Regions from separate parts of the Lactobacillus sp. JM1 genome, predicted to be linked through region 1. Evidence: predicted binding sites of a transcription regulator. Region 1 holds the regulator's gene; the other holds the start of a gene.
What was found. The regulator HrcA, encoded in region 1, represses chaperone genes, less so after heat shock. The targets are predictions, from matches to a motif close to TTAGCACTCNNNNNNNNNGAGTGCTAA.
Positions count from the first base shown of each region.

Region 2: the regulator HrcA is predicted to act here: its motif matches at 2,511-2,537, upstream of F3I00_RS07145 (ATP-dependent Clp protease ATP-binding subunit).

Region 1 is NZ_CP044412.1:788,346-796,471, reverse strand. Features, by position in the region: gene lepA (translation elongation factor 4) at 1-546, opposite strand, end outside; gene F3I00_RS04030 (IS30-like element ISLga1 family transposase) at 680-1,729, shown strand; gene dnaJ (molecular chaperone DnaJ) at 1,887-3,053, opposite strand; gene dnaK (molecular chaperone DnaK) at 3,133-5,004, opposite strand; gene grpE (nucleotide exchange factor GrpE) at 5,022-5,600, opposite strand; gene hrcA (heat-inducible transcriptional repressor HrcA) at 5,612-6,670, opposite strand; gene F3I00_RS04005 (GyrI-like domain-containing protein) at 6,811-7,437, opposite strand; gene abc-f (ribosomal protection-like ABC-F family protein) at 7,461-8,126, opposite strand, start outside.
Region 2 is NZ_CP044412.1:1,391,200-1,399,325, reverse strand. Features, by position in the region: gene F3I00_RS07150 (DUF1827 family protein) at 1-167, opposite strand, end outside; gene F3I00_RS07145 (ATP-dependent Clp protease ATP-binding subunit) at 298-2,466, opposite strand; gene F3I00_RS07140 (hypothetical protein) at 2,673-2,855, shown strand; gene F3I00_RS07135 (phosphocarrier protein HPr) at 2,975-3,241, shown strand; gene ptsP (phosphoenolpyruvate--protein phosphotransferase) at 3,241-4,980, shown strand; gene spxA (transcriptional regulator SpxA) at 5,177-5,578, shown strand; gene F3I00_RS07120 (adaptor protein MecA) at 5,682-6,335, shown strand; gene F3I00_RS07115 (competence protein CoiA) at 6,395-7,267, shown strand; gene F3I00_RS07110 (DsbA family protein) at 7,277-7,882, opposite strand; gene F3I00_RS07105 (CYTH domain-containing protein) at 7,953-8,126, opposite strand, start outside.

The sequences.
Region 1 (8,126 bases):
AAGTAGTTCGGGAATTCCTTGACCTGTCTTACCGGACACTTCAACAGCATCAGAGGCATCGAGTCCAATCATCTCTTCAATTTCGTTTTTGCACATTTCAGGATCAGCTGAAGGCAAATCAATCTTATTAATGACTGGCAAAATTTCCAAATCATCGTCAATTGCTAGATAAGTATTAGCTAAAGTTTGCGCTTGAACACCTTGGGTTGCATCTACTACTAAAAGTGCTCCTTCACAGGCTGCCAAAGAACGCGAAACTTCATAAGAAAAGTCTACATGTCCCGGAGTATCAATTAAGTGAAAAATATATGTTTCTCCATCTTTAGCATGATATTTTACTTCTACCGAATTAAGTTTAATGGTAATACCGCGTTGACGCTCTAATGGCATATCATCAAGTAATTGATTTTTCATTTGACGTTCAGATACAGTATCGGTTAATTCTAAAATACGATCTGCAATCGTTGACTTACCATGATCAATATGAGCAACGATCGAAAAATTCCGAATATGTTTTTGATAGTCTTGTAATTTTTTAATATCCATGTTCTCACCTTTTTCGCTCTATTAATTACGTTGATTGTAAAATCAAATTGAACACTTTAGAAAAATAAAAAGTCCATTCGGACCTGTTTGATAGAATGTTAATAACCACAAAAACTTTCTATTGGAGGTCAAAATGGACTCTTTACATTCTACCATGAACCAGCACGTTAAAGGAAAGCATTTATCATTTGAAGAGCGAGTTATTATTCAATTGCGTTTGAAAGATGGCTGCTCTTTGCGTGCAATTGCTCGTGAACTCAACTGTTCTCCTTCTACTATCAGTTATGAGATTAAACGTGGCACTGTAAAACTGTATCATGGTAAAGTCAAAAGATACAAGGCTACTCAAGGACATGATGTATATCAAGCTCATCGTAAAAATTGTGGGCGCAAATCAGACTTTCTCAAAAAAACTCAATTTATTCACTATGTCCACAAACATTTCTTTAAAGACGGTTGGTCGCTTGATGTTTGCAGTAATCGTGCCACTGCTGCTGGCGAATTCTCTAGCAGCGATGTTGTCTGCACCAAAACTCTTTATAATTACGTTGATAAGGGCTTATTAGGCATTTATAATTACGACTTGCCTGAGAAGCTTAAACGCAATACCAAGCTTCATCGTGTTCGCAAAAACAAGAAAAAGCTTGGCAGAAGTATTGAAGAACGTCCAAAAGAAATTAGTGAACGTAATGAATTCGGTCATTGGGAATGCGATTTGGTCCTTGGACATAAGACTAAAGATGATGAAGTGCTGTTAACCTTATCTGAGCGCATGAGTCGTGAATTCTTAATTATTCGTATTCCCGACAAGACTTCTATCAGTGTCATGCAGGCCTTTAAAGAACTCCAAAGACAATACAGTGAACACTGGAATGATATTTTTAAAACTATTACCACTGATAATGGTTCAGAATTTGCGGATCTTTCCAACCTAGAAGAAGCATCCAATACACTGGTTTACTATGCCCATCCTTACACTTCTTGTGATAAGGGAACAGTTGAAAGACACAATGGTCTTATTCGCAGATTCATTCCTAAAGGAGAAGCAATAGCTAACTATTCTTTACAAAATATCATTGACATTGAAACCTGGTGCAACTCATTGCCAAGAAAGATCTTAGCTTATCATACACCAGATGAAATCTTTGAAAGAGAATTAGATCGAATCTATCAAGCAGCTTAACCAAAAGTGTTCAATTTATTATTGCAATTTACGGCTCTATTAATTATATCAAAGGCTGATACTTAGATAAAATTCTTAATGTAATATTTTCAAAGATAATTTTTACTAAAAATAAAGCGTATATCTCATTCTTCATAGAGATATACGCTTTTAACTTTTATTCTCCGTTTAATTTATCTTTTAAACGTTCAAAAAAGTTCTTTTCTTGAGGTGAAATATTTCCTCCACCAGCTTTAACATAATCAACTAAAGCTTCTTTTTGTTTATCGTTAATTTTCTTTGGAATAACAACCTTAACCGTTACTTCTTGATCTCCATTGCCAGTACCGTTAATCTTAGGAACGCCTTGACCACGTAACTTGAAGTTAGTGTTAGGTTGAGTCCCGGCTGGAATAGTCAAATCAACTGGTCCATGAACAGTGTTTACGCGAATTTTATCACCTAGAGCTGCTTGAGCAAAAGAAATCGGTGCTTCACTATAAATAGTTGTACCATTTCTTCTAAACTCTTTACTTGGTTTAACTCTAAAGACAATGTATAAATCTCCGTAAGGGCCACCATTCTTACCTGCTTCGCCTTGACCACTTAAGCGAATTTGTTGACCATTGTCAATACCAGCTGGGACTTTAACTTCAAGTGTTTGCTTTTTATCAACAGTTCCTTTACCATGGCAAGTTTGACATGGATGTTTAATGATCGTACCACGTCCACCACATTTATCACATGTAGTTTGCTGCTGGATAACTCCAAGTGGCGTTTGACGAGTTACAGTCATGACACCAGTTCCGTGACACTTGTCACAGGTAATTGGGTGAGTTCCCTTTTCAGCACCTGAACCATCACAAGTTGGGCAAACTTCACTTCTTGTGTAAGTAATATCTGTCTTCTTGCCTTTGATCGCATCCATGAAGTCAATTGTCATTGTATAATCCAAGTCTTGACCCTTTTGAGGAGCAGTTGGATCTACTCGACTTCGTCCACCACCAAAAGCTGAACCAAAGATATCACCAAAAATATCACCAAAATCACCAAAGCCTTGAGATGAATAACCACCTTGGCCACCAAAGCCACCATAACCTTGACCGCCAAAACCAGCTTGACCGTTTACACCGGCTTGACCAAATTGATCATATTGAGCCCTTTTTTGCTTATCATGCAGAACCTCGTATGCTTCATTTACTTCTTTGTATTTTTCTTCAGCGCCAGGTTCATGGTTTAAGTCTGGGTGATATTTTTTTGCCAGCCTGCGGTAAGCCTTGTTAATGTCGCTTTCACTAGCATTCTTATCAACACCCAGCACATCATAATAATCACGTTGTGCCATCTGAAAACTCCTTCATTCATAAAAGAAAAGAACTACAATCACGCAGTTCTTTTCTTGTTTGATTTAATTATAAATCTTTTTACTTGTCAGGGTCTACCTTGTGAAAGTCTCCATCAACAGTTGAACCACCTTGACCGTTGCTTGAGCCATTATCATTATTTGGTTGACCACCTTGCGCTCCTTGAGGTCCAGCTTGACCAGCAGCACCTTGAGCACCACCGTTTTGTTGGTAAAGTTTAACAGCTAAATCTTGAGCAGCCTTTGATAAAGCTTCCTTCTTTTCTTTCATTTCATCCAAGTTGTTATCTTTTTGAGCTTTCTTCAAAGCATCCAAAGCATCTTGAACATTCTTGGTTTCAGCTTCAGGAACTTTACCCTTAGTTTCTTTCAAAGTCTTTTCAGTAGTAAAGATTAATTGATCTACTTCATTACGTAAATCAACTTCTTCCTTACGCTTCTTATCTTCTTCAGCATGCTCTTCAGCATCTTTTTGCATCTTCTTAATTTCTTCGTCTGATAGACCAGAAGAACTCTTAATGGTAATCTTTTGTTCCTTACCAGTACCCATATCCTTAGCAGAAACATTTACAATACCATTCTTGTCGATATCGAAAGTAACTTGAATTTGTGGAACACCACGTGGTGCTGGTGGAATATCAGTTAATTCAAAACGTCCTAAAGTCTTATCATCTGCTGCCATTGGACGTTCACCTTGAAGAACGTGAACATCAACAGCTGGTTGATTATCTGCTGCAGTTGAGAAGATTTGGCTCTTTGAAGTTGGGATAGTAGTGTTTCTATCAATTAACTTAGTGAAGACACCACCCATAGTTTCAATACCAAGTGATAATGGAGTGACATCAAGTAAAACGATATCCTTAACATCACCAGAAATAACACCACCTTGAATTGCTGCACCTAAAGCAACAGCTTCATCAGGGTTAATTGAGTGATCAGGTTCTTTTCCAGCCCATTCCTTAACAGCTTTTTGAACTGCAGGAATACGAGTTGAACCACCATTCAAAATAACTTTGTCAATATCACTTACGCTCAAGCCAGCATCACTTAATGCATTGTCAAAAGCAATCTTAGTCTTTTGAACTAAGTCATCAGTTAATTCATCAAACTTAGCACGAGTTAAATCAGCTTCAAGGTGAAGAGGACCAGCTTCTCCAGCAGAAATGAATGGAAGTGAAATGTGAGTTGATGAAACGCCAGATAAGTCTTTCTTAGCCTTTTCAGCAGCATCCTTTAAACGTTGTAATGCCATCTTATCATTAGATAAGTCAACACCATTTTCTTCCTTAAAGTTTTGGATTAACCAATCCATAATTCTCTTATCGAAGTCATCACCACCAAGGTGAGTATCACCATTAGTTGATAATACTTGGAAGACACCATCACCTAGTTGCAAGATGGAAACATCAAAAGTCCCACCACCAAGGTCATATACTAAAACTTTTTCATCATTTTCATCTTTATCAAGACCATATGCTAAAGCAGAAGCTGTTGGTTCGTTGATAATTCTTTGAACATTTAAACCAGCAATCTTTCCGGCATCTTTAGTAGCTTGACGTTGTGCGTCATTGAAATAAGCAGGAACAGTGATAACTGCATCAGTTACCTTTTCACCTAAGTAATCTTCAGAAAACTTTTTAATGTATTGCAAAATAAAGGCTGAAATTTCTTGTGGAGTATATTCCTTGTCGCCAACCTTAACCTTGTAACCTTCTTCACCCATATGGCTCTTAATTGAAACAATAGTGTTAGGGTTAGTAATAGCTTGACGCTTAGCAACTTCCCCAACTTGAATTTCACCATTCTTAAAGGCAACTACAGAAGGAGTCGTACGGTTACCTTCTGGGTTAGTAATAATCTTAGGTTCTTTTCCTTCAAGTACGGCAACAGCTGAGTTAGTCGTACCTAAGTCAATACCAATAACTTTTGACATATATGTAACTTCCTTTCTTATTGAGCCACTACAACCATTGCTGGTCTTAATGTTCTATCTTTATATTGATATCCTTTTTGTAAAACTTTAACTACGTGATCCTTTTGATCATCATTTTCTGCTGCAACAGTTTGAACAGCTTGATGTAGTGCAGGGTCAAAAGTTTCACCTTCGGCTTTGATTTCAGTGATTCCTTGATCTTTCATTGATTTAACTAATGAGTCAAGTGTCATCTGAACACCCTTTTGGAGTTGCTTAGCTGCCTCATCATCTGCTTTAACAGCTAACGCGCGTTCTAAGTTATCCATTGCTGGCAAAACTTCTTTAGCGAGGCTTTGAGATTCATATTTAATCAATTGCGCACGCTCTTTTGCATAACGTGCTTGCATATTCTGAATCTCAGCTTCACTACGTAGATATTTATCTTCAAGATCCTTATTCTTAGCTCTCAATTCAGCGATTTCTTTTTCATAATCTTTTGCTGGATTTTCCTTAACTTCCTCTTTCGGAGTTACTTTTGGATCTTTCTTTGGTGCCTTATCTGGGGTCACCTCGTCTTTTAAATCTTTTTCATGCGGAAACTCTTCTTTACTCACAGCTAACCTCCTTACTTAAATCTACCATAATAATCTAACAATTTCTTTGCTAGTTCATTCCTAAAATACTCGAGTAATCCGATCATCTGCGAGTATGGCATGTTAGTTGGTCCAAGTAATGCTATTGTTCCTTTACCATATTTACCAACGCTATATTGTGCAGTCAACAAACTATAATCTTCAAGTAGATCTGATTGTAATTCAGAACCTAACTTAACTTGAACTTTCGACTTTGAATCATTCTTAATTTCATCTTTAGGATTAAAACCAATCAAGCTTGAAATAGCATCATTTTGATCAATTAATTTGTAGAGAGATTTAACTTTAGCTAAATCATCACTTTCATAATTACTCAAAAGATTAATCTGACCATCCACATACATTTGCTCACTAGCAGCATCCTTAATAACATCTTGAAGCAAATCCAAAATTTCAGTTGCTGATCCACCAGCAACTAGATGGTCTGCAATTCTCTTAAGTAACACTTCATTAACTGAACTAAGTGGCTTTCCAACTAATTGATCATTAATTAGTCGAACTGCTTTTTCAATCTCTTCCCCATTTGTATGATGAGGTAACGTGTAGATTTGATTCTTTACATTACCGTCATCCGTAACTAATATTGCCATCACTTGATGGCTTGAAAGGGGAACGATCCTAAAACCAGTTACTTTAACCGAGCGAGTTTCAGGACCCGCTGCAAAAGCAGTGTAGTTAGTTAAATCAGACAGAATTTTTGCAGCTTCTTGTACGATTTCATTAACTTGTTGAAAGGGTTGGTCTAATTGATAAATAATTCGATTATAGACGGATGCTGGTATTTTTACGGGATTAATCAAATGATCTAAGTAATACCGATAACCAGCAGTTGAAGGAATTCTACCACTTGAAGAATGAGTCTTCTCAAGTAGTCCCTTTTCTTCGAGTGCCGCCATTTCATTTCGAACTGTAGCACTTGAAACCTTGACAGGCAGTTGATTCATCACGGTCTTAGAACCTACTGGCTCATGAGACTGAGTAAAGTCCATAATAATAGTCTTTAAAATAAGTTCTTGCCGTTCAGTCAACATTTTCTCGCCCCCATCATTAGCACTCTTCTTCCTCTTGTGCTAACAATTAATATGATACCATAACTTAGCAATTGTGCAAGCAGAGTGCTAATTAAATTTGTTTTTTATAAAAAAAGGTAAGCAACAAGTGCTTACCTTAATCATTTAATTGGTAGTCTAATTACAGTTTTACGCCTTTCAGTCTTAGTTCTCCTTGGATCACTTAAATATATTTCATGATGATAGCGTGGATTTTGAATATCTATCTGATAATTTTCTTTTTTTACAAATCGATGTATCTCTTCAATTGTCGCTGGCTCATCATCATAACTACCAATGTGCATTACCTGAGCGCAAAGTCCTTCATCATAAGTAAAGAATTTAACTTGAGAAAAATCTTGCTTTTTCTTCTCAGTAGCTGTCTTAACTGCCCAATTAAATTCTTTTTCTGTAACAAAATCAGGCAGTCGAATCATCGATATCCAGGCGAAGTTCTCCTTGTGAGCATAATCAATTTTTTGCTTATCTTTTGACCACCATAGTCCTTCAAGTGGTGGCACTACATAATCAAAATATCCTGGAATTTTATGCTCATTTTTTTTGCTCATCTTGATAGTATAGGCAAGCCCATAAAGTAATTCTAACGCCTTGTGATAAGTCCCATCTTCCTGATTAGGATCTCCACTTCCTGAAACTGCGATGTAATTCATTTTAGGAATCTTAATAATTTCAGGTTGCTTTTTTGGATGATACAAATTTTTATATTCTTTTTTATAATCAAATGCCATTTTTATTCTTTCTATACAATCTGCTAGTCATCTACCTTTAATTTTATCCGTTTACTTGCTACTTGACTAATAAAATACTCATCATGCTCAACTAAAAGCATCGCTGGTTTGACCTTCTTTAAAACATCAATTAATTGATCTTGGTTAAACACATCTAGGTAATTTGCTGGCTCATCCCACAGATAAAGGTCAGCCTCTTCAACTAATGACTTAGCAATGGCCACTCTTTTTTGCTGCCCCATGCTCATTTCTTCAATTCTCGTCTCAAAACTTGTTCTAGGAAAACCCATTTTTCTAAGCATATTAAGCATTTTCTCATAAGACAAATGTTCCTTTTGAACAAATTCTGCCAAAGTGCCTGAATATTCTACAAAATTTTGTGGTAAATAGGAAATTTTTAAACCATTAGTTAAACTTAAAATTCCTTGATAAGTTACATCTATATTTTTATTTAAAACACTTTTCAAAAAAGTAGATTTTCCCGATCCATTTTTTCCTTCAAGGGAAACAATTCCTCGTTTTTTAACAATTAAATTTAGGTCTTTAAATAACTTTTTATCTTGAACTTTCAAATCTAAATGCCGAGTTTCTAATAAAGTCGAGTGATAGTTTGGTTGAAAATTCATCTCTAATTCTGGCACAGATTCAACATTCCTTATTAAACCTTTTCTATCTTGGATATCTTTATT
Region 2 (8,126 bases), 600 kb from region 1:
ATAGGACGTTTATGATTTTCCATTACGATTTCGATTTTATCAGTAGTTTCGCTATATACTATTGTGGTATTACCTAAAGAGTAAACCTTTACGAATTGACTATTGGTAGCTGCTAGCTGTCTTTGAACTAAATCACGGTAGCTATTTGTAACATCAATTAAATGCATCATATTTATAACCTCGATAATATAAATGTGTCTTTAAAATCCCAACTTAAGTATAACCTTTTTAGAAGATTTATAAAAATAAATAAAAAAAGAGTCACATTTATGTGGCTCTTACTTAGTATTGGGAGACTTAATTTTCACTGATTACAATGTCGTTATCTACTACACTAGCCTTTAATTTTTTAGCTGCAGGATTGTCTAACTTGTAATCTGCAACTTTGTCTTCGATTTCTTCTTGGATTGTACGACGAAGTGGACGAGCACCCATAGATGGATCATAGCCTTTTTCTACAAGTAGTTCCTTTGCTTCTGGAGTAACTTCAATATGAAGACCTTGATCTTTAACCATATTGTTAGTATTAGCAAGCATCAAGTCGACAATCTTAATTAAGTCCTTCTTATCAAGTGAATTAAATTCAACAATATCATCTAGTCTATTTAAAAATTCAGGTTTGAAGTATTGACCAAGGGTATTCTTAAATTGTTCTTGATGACTGTTTTCAGCAGCAAAACCAACGTTTGCTTCTTTAATTCCTTGACCAGCATTAGAAGTCATAATAATAATTGTGTCTTTAAATGAAACAGTACGACCTTGTGAATCAGTTAACCGACCATCGTCAAGAATTTGTAAGAAGAGGTGAAGTACATCCGGATGAGCCTTTTCAATTTCGTCAAATAGAATTAAGCTGTAAGGATTGTGACGTACTCTCTCAGTCAATTGACCTGCTTCTTCATATCCTACGTAACCTGGAGCAGAGCCAATTAACTTAGATACTGAATATTGTTCCATATATTCACTCATGTCAAAACGAATCATCGCATCTTCAGTACCAAAGATTTGTTTAGCTAATTGCTTAGCTAACTCTGTTTTACCAACGCCAGTTGGTCCTACAAAAAGGAATGAGCCAATTGGACGACCGGACTTGTTAAAACCAACACGGTTACGACGAATTGCGCGAGCAACAGTTTCAACAGCTTTATTTTGACCAATTACATTATCTTTAAGATCGGTTGATAAGTTCTTTAATTGAGTTTCTTCCTGTTTTTGTAGGTCGCCAACAGGAATATTAGTTTTTTCTTCAACAATCTTATTCATGATCTTTTCGGTAATCTGAGGTGTGTGATCTGGATCTACTTTTTGATCTTTTAATTTTTCATATTTTTCAATTTGATCGCGATAGTATGCTGCTTTTTCATAGTCTTCATTCTTCAAGGCTTCTTGCTTTAAGTTTTCAGCTGCATCTAATCTTTCTTTGATTTTTTCGCTATCGACATAAGGAATGGTAAGGTTCATTCTTGAACCAGCTTCGTCTAGAAGGTCAATGGCTTTATCAGGTAAGAAACGATCTTGAATGTAACGAGATGAAAGGACAACGGCAGCTTGAATTGCTTCATCAGTATAATGAACATGGTGATAATCTTCGTAGCGTTTACGAATACCTTGTAAAATTTTAACTGTTTCTTCAGTAGTTGGTTCTTTAACTTCAACTGGTTGAAACCTACGTGCTAAAGCAGAATCTTTCTCAATGTTTCGATATTCTTTGATGGTAGTTGCACCAATTAGTTGGAAATCTCCACGAGCTAAGGCTGGTTTGATAATATTGCCAGCGTCCATACCACCTTCAGCGTTACCCGCACCGACTAATTCATGAATTTCATCGATAAATAAAATGATATTGTCATTTTGTTCAAGTTCTTTAATTAGTTGCTGCATTCTTTGTTCAAATTGACCACGAATGCCGGTACCTTGAACCATCGAAACCATATTTAGTGAAATAATACGCTTATCTTGTAGCTTAGCAGGAACGGATCCGTCGACAATTTGTTGTGCTAGTCCTTCAACAACGGCTGTTTTACCAACGCCGGCTTCTCCAATAAGAACTGGATTGTTTTTGGTACGTCTGTTTAAGATCTCAATAACTCTAGCAATTTCTTTATCACGTCCAATAACTGGATCAATTTTTCCTTTCTTTGCTAGATCAGTTAAGTCAGTTCCATATTGGTCTAATAATGATTTTTGACCACCGTTATTACCACCGCGACGGCCACCACCCATTTGCATTCGTGGATCCCGTTCTTGAGAGTTATTTTGTTCGTTATTACTATTGTTTAAGGCGTTTAATAAATCATCAAAATCGCCAAAAAAAGCATTGTTATTATTCATACTATTAATTTGTCCTTGTTGATTTTTTAATTCTTGATAACATTGTTGGCATAATGATATTTCACGATCTTGCCCATTAACATTTGTATAAAGATGAATTGAGGCAGGACGTTCATGACAGTTATCGCATAGCATTAATATTTCCGCCTTTCTTATAATATACAGGCTATATTGTTATTTTAGCACTCTTGATACTCAAGTGCTAACTTGGTAATATCATAGTACGGATACTTACTAATTGCAAGTAGTTAGATTAGATTTTTGCTGAATAATTGCTACAATAGGTGAAGAATTAATTTTTTACTAGACTAACAAAATTTAAGGAGTGAAATTTATAAGATATGGATTATAAAAAAATACTAGATCAAATCGTGAGTGGCGAACTAAAAGAATATAGAGTTAGTCCTAAAGATGCCTTTCAATTTCAATTGGCACTTAGAAGCTATGGTAAAAGGCAAAGTATAACTGGAATTGCTCAACGTGGTGGGGATATAATCTACACCTTATCTGATAATGAAAATTAAGCAACTTATAATGTAAACATTTACATTTGTGTTGTTTTCATTTAAAAAACATGATAACCTAATAAACGAGTGGGTATAAAACTCCCGATTATTTTTGATTTTAAAGGAGATAATTTAAAATGGAAAAACGCGAATTTCATATTGTTGCTGAAACTGGTATTCATGCTCGTCCAGCTACTTTGTTGGTACAAGCAGCATCTAAGTTTAATTCAGATATTAACTTGGAATACAACGGTAAATCAGTAAACTTGAAGTCAATTATGGGTGTTATGTCTTTAGGTGTTGGCCAAGGTGCAGATGTAACTATTACTGCTGATGGTGACGATGCTAAAGAAGCAATCGAAGCTATTGCTGACACTATGAAAAAGGAAGGTTTAGCTGAATAATGTCGAAAACTTTAAAGGGAATTGCTGCCAGTGATGGTATTGCAGTTGCACCAGCCTACCTTTTGGTAGAACCTGACCTTTCGTTTTCTAAAACCTCAGTTAGCGATGTTGATGCTGAAGTAGCTCGTTTTAAAAAAGTTGTTGAAGAATCAACTAAAGAACTGGAAAAAGTTCGTGATAAGGCTAAGGAAAGTTTAGGAGCAGAAGAAGCACAAGTTTTTGATGCTCACCTTCTCTTCTTAAGTGACCCAGAATTTACTGGTGCCATTGAAACAGAAATCAAAGATCAAAAAGTTAATGCTGAAGCTGCATTAGATGAAACTGCTCAAAAGTTTATTACCATCTTTGAAGGCATGACTGATAATGCATATATGCAAGAACGTGCAGCTGACGTACGTGATGTTTCAAAACGTATTATGGCACACCTTCTTGGTAAGAAATTACCAGATCCTGCAGCTATTGACCATGAAGTTGTTGTTGTGGCTTATGATTTAACACCAAGTGATACAGCTCAACTTAACAAAAAGTATGTTAAGGGATTTGTAACTGATATTGGTGGTAGAACTGCTCACTCAGCAATCATGGCTCGTTCATTAGAAATTCCAGCTGTTGTAGGTACTGAAAGCATTACTAAAGACGTTAAAGATGGTGATATGCTTATTGCTGACGGTTTAGATGGTGATGCTATTGTTAACCCAACTGATGCTCAAGTTGAAGAGTACACCAAGAAAGGTGAAGCCTTTGCTAAGCAAAAGGAAGAATGGAAGAAGTTAAAGAATGAACCATCTGTAACTGCAGATAATAAGAAGTTTATTATTGCCGCTAACATTGGTACTCCTAATGATATGAAGGGTGTAAAAGAAAACGGTGCTGAAGCAATTGGTTTGTACAGAACTGAATTCTTATACATGAATTCAAAAGACTTCCCATCTGAAGAAGCTCAATTCGATGCTTATAAGGAAGTTATCGAAGATATGGATGGTAAGCAAACTATCATTAGAACTTGTGATATCGGTGGTGACAAGCACTTAGATTATTGGGATCTTCCAGAAGAAATGAACCCATTCCTAGGTGTTCGTGCTATTCGTCTTTCAATGCAATACAAGGATATCTTTAGAACTCAATTAAGAGCTTTACTTCGTGCTTCTGCATATGGTCCATTAGGAATTATGTTCCCAATGATTGGTACTTTGGCAGAATTACGTGAAGCTAAACAAATTTTAGCTGAAGAAAAAGATAAACTTGTTAAAGAAGGCGTTAAGGTCGGTGACGACCTACAAGTTGGTATGATGATCGAAGTTCCAGCTGCTGCAGTGTTAGCTGACCAATTTGCTAAAGAAGTTGATTTCTTCTCAATTGGAACTAACGATTTAATCCAATATACTATGGCTGCCGATCGTGGTAACGATAATGTTTCTTATCTTTACCAACCATATAACCCATCTGTTTTACGTTTGATTAAGCACACTATTGATGGTGCTCATGAAAACGGTATTTGGTGTGGTATGTGTGGTGAAGCTGCTGGTGATGATATCATGTTCCCAATTCTTTTATCAATGGGACTTGATGAATATTCGATGAGTGCAACTTCAATCTTACGTATCAGAAGTTTGATGAAGAAGATCAATACTGAAGATATTAAAGAATTAGCTAATAAAGCTTGTTTTGTTTCAGAAACTGCCGATGAAAACAAGAAGTTAGTTGAAGAAACTATGAAGAAGCTTAACATTAATGATTAATAGAAAAAGAGTACGTAAGTACTCTTTTTTCTTTCAAAACTTCACACAAACTTCATTATTTACTGATAAAGTAATATTTGTAAGCTAATAAGAAGAAATCTAATTACAACTTACAAAAAACAAGTATTTGTGATATAATAATAATTGTAAGTGAAACAGTAGTTATTTTTCTACACGCAAAGGAGTGTGGAGTTAAGTGTTAAATTTATATACATCACCAAGTTGTACGTCATGTCGTAAGGCAAAAGCATGGTTAAAAGAACACGATATTCCTTTTAAGGAAAGAAACATTTTTGCTAATCCATTGAACAAAGAAGAAATCATGCAAATTTTACGTATGACTGAAAATGGAACGGAAGAAATAATTTCTACTCGTTCTCGTACTTTCCAAAATTTAAAAATCAATTTAGATGACTTATCAATTGATCAATTAATTGATCTTGTTGAAAAAAATCCAAGTTTATTAAGACGTCCAATCATTATGGATGACAGACGTTTGCAAGTAGGATATAACGAAGATGAAATTAGAAGATTTCTTCCTCGAAAGGTTCGTCGTTTAGAGCTTGAAGAAATCCAAGCAATGACAGCTGATCTTTAATTAAAAATTGTAAAAACGTTAGCCTTTTTAAGCTAGCGTTTTTGTATGAGCAAGAAAATAGGTTACAATGTATTAAGGACAAGAGACTTCGAGGTGATAACAAGTGGAAGTACACAGAATAAGTGAGAACACCATTCGTGTAACAATGGATGCAGATGAACTTAAAGAGCGCGGAATAACAATGCTCGATTTATTAGGAAATAAAAGTCAAATTCAACATTTCTTCTATCAAATTTTAAGTGAAGTCGATACAGATCATACTTTTGCTAAAGGCGATCCAGTTACTTTTCAAGTTATGCCAAGTAGTTCTGGATTAGAGTTACTAATTTCTAAAGTACTTGATAGTGATGAAGATGTCGGTGATAACCCTAACGATCAATTACGTGATCTGTTAAAGGGATTAGGCGCCGGATCGGATAATGATGATCGTAAAACAAAAATTAATAATCAAGATAAATTAATTAGTGATAATCGCCGAGTCTTTAAGATTGATAGTATTGATTTAGTTGCCGCCTTAGCGGATGCATTAAAAGTTGATGGCTTAGCATCTAGTTTATATACTTACCATCATGAATATTATTTAGATTTAGCCTACTTAGATGACAATTATGTTGAATTAAAGCCTGAAGATACGTGGGTAATTGCTAATGAATATGGAAATGGAATGACAGAAAAGCAATTCCAAAAAATAAAGAAAAATGCAAAGTGTTTGATTAGGCAAGACGCGTTAGGAAATCTAAGACAATATTTTGATTAAAAAATAAAGGAGATGAAAAAAATCATCTCCTTTTTGCGTATATAATAATGGGCGATAAAATGTATGCTGCTATTTTAAATCAAAAATTAGTCTTAGCAATTAATGAAGCAGAACAAGTTAGTAAGGGATTAAAAAAGTTGAATCAAGAATCTTATCTTTGTCCATCTTGTCGGCATCGAATGATTCTGATTTTATCGGAAGAAAAAAAGCCATTTTTTAAACATTTTTATCAGGTAAAGGGAACAGGGGAAAAGGAAGAGCATTTACAGGCAAAACAGTTATTGTGCACTGCGTTAAAAGTAAATGGACTTCGAGCAGATATTGAAGTTCCACTTTTAGATCAACAATTGAGAGCAGATGTATTAGTAGAAAATAGATTATCTTTTGAAGTGCAATGCGCACCCTTGAGTGGGGCAGAATTTGCGCATCGCCATGCCTTATATAAAAAATTGCAGATTAAAGATATTTGGATTGTCGGGAAAAGGCATTATTTGAAAAATAAAATTAATCGTTCTCAAAAAATCTTTTTAAGATACAGTACACAATGGCAATGGTATTATTTAGAAATTAATCCATTTAGTTGTGTGATTACATTAAAATATAATATTTTAATGGCAGCACTTAGTTCTGAACTAAGTTATGAGATTAAAACTTTTTCATTAGATGAAAGAGGCGTGGCAAGCTTGTTTACTTTCATTCCATCTACTAGAAAAAATAAAATAAGCTATATTCAAGATCAAAAAATATATCTACAAAAGCAAATTAATCAAAAAAGTAGACTGGGACTGAAAATTGCTTCGTTATTATATCAGTTACATTATTCTGTGGCAGATATTCCAGATGAACTCTTCTTAAAATTACGAGAGCCGAAGGAAAAAAGTCCAATAATAATTTTTCTACAAAAAAAGCTAGCTGACTTAAAAGCCAGTTAGCTCAATAAATTATAATAAGCGTAAACTATTATCACTACTAGTTTGTCTATCCCCAGTGATTGCTGACTCAATTTCTTCTCGATTTGCACAACCTTCAATCATCATTCCTGAGTCTCCACGGTCATTATCATAATTAAAAATAATCGTAGTTGGAGTAGTTACAACATTCAAGTCATCGGCAAGTTTTAAGTCTTTATCCATTGAAAGCTTGATGTAATTCGATTCTCGATTCTTTTTGAAGCTCTTAATCGAAACATCTAGTGAGCTCAAAATTTCATTAATAAGCTCTGATGAGTAAATTTTGCCCATATCATTAATAGCATGTTGCAATTTAATGATATATTGTCTAGCCTTTTTATTACCTACTATTAATTTTAGGGTGTGATAATCTTTGGTTGTATTATAAGCACTTTGACTAAAAGTGTTAAAAATTTCGACATTACTTGATGAAAGATGTCTCGCTCTGATATCGTTACGAATTGTGTTCATGGTAGTCATGGGAATAAAGTGGTAAGAAATATTTTGTTTATAACCACTGACTGCAGCAATTATTTCCTGTTCATTTTGATAACAGTTAATTCCAATCGGATTAACAAAGAAAAATATTTCAAACATTTTGCTATTTCCTCCGTCCAAGTTCATGAATACTGTATCAGAAAATGAACGAAATGGAAAAAAATTTGTTTTATTTTTTGTGTTCCCAAGCACGTTTTACTTTACTTTGGTTAGTATTTTCCTTGTTAGCTTTGAAATCAAACTGCTTTTCTAATTCAGCAAGTACTTTTTTTATAGTTGCTGGATCATCATTTTCAATTTCTAATTCAAAGTCATAATAGCCATCTGGAAATTCTGTTAAATC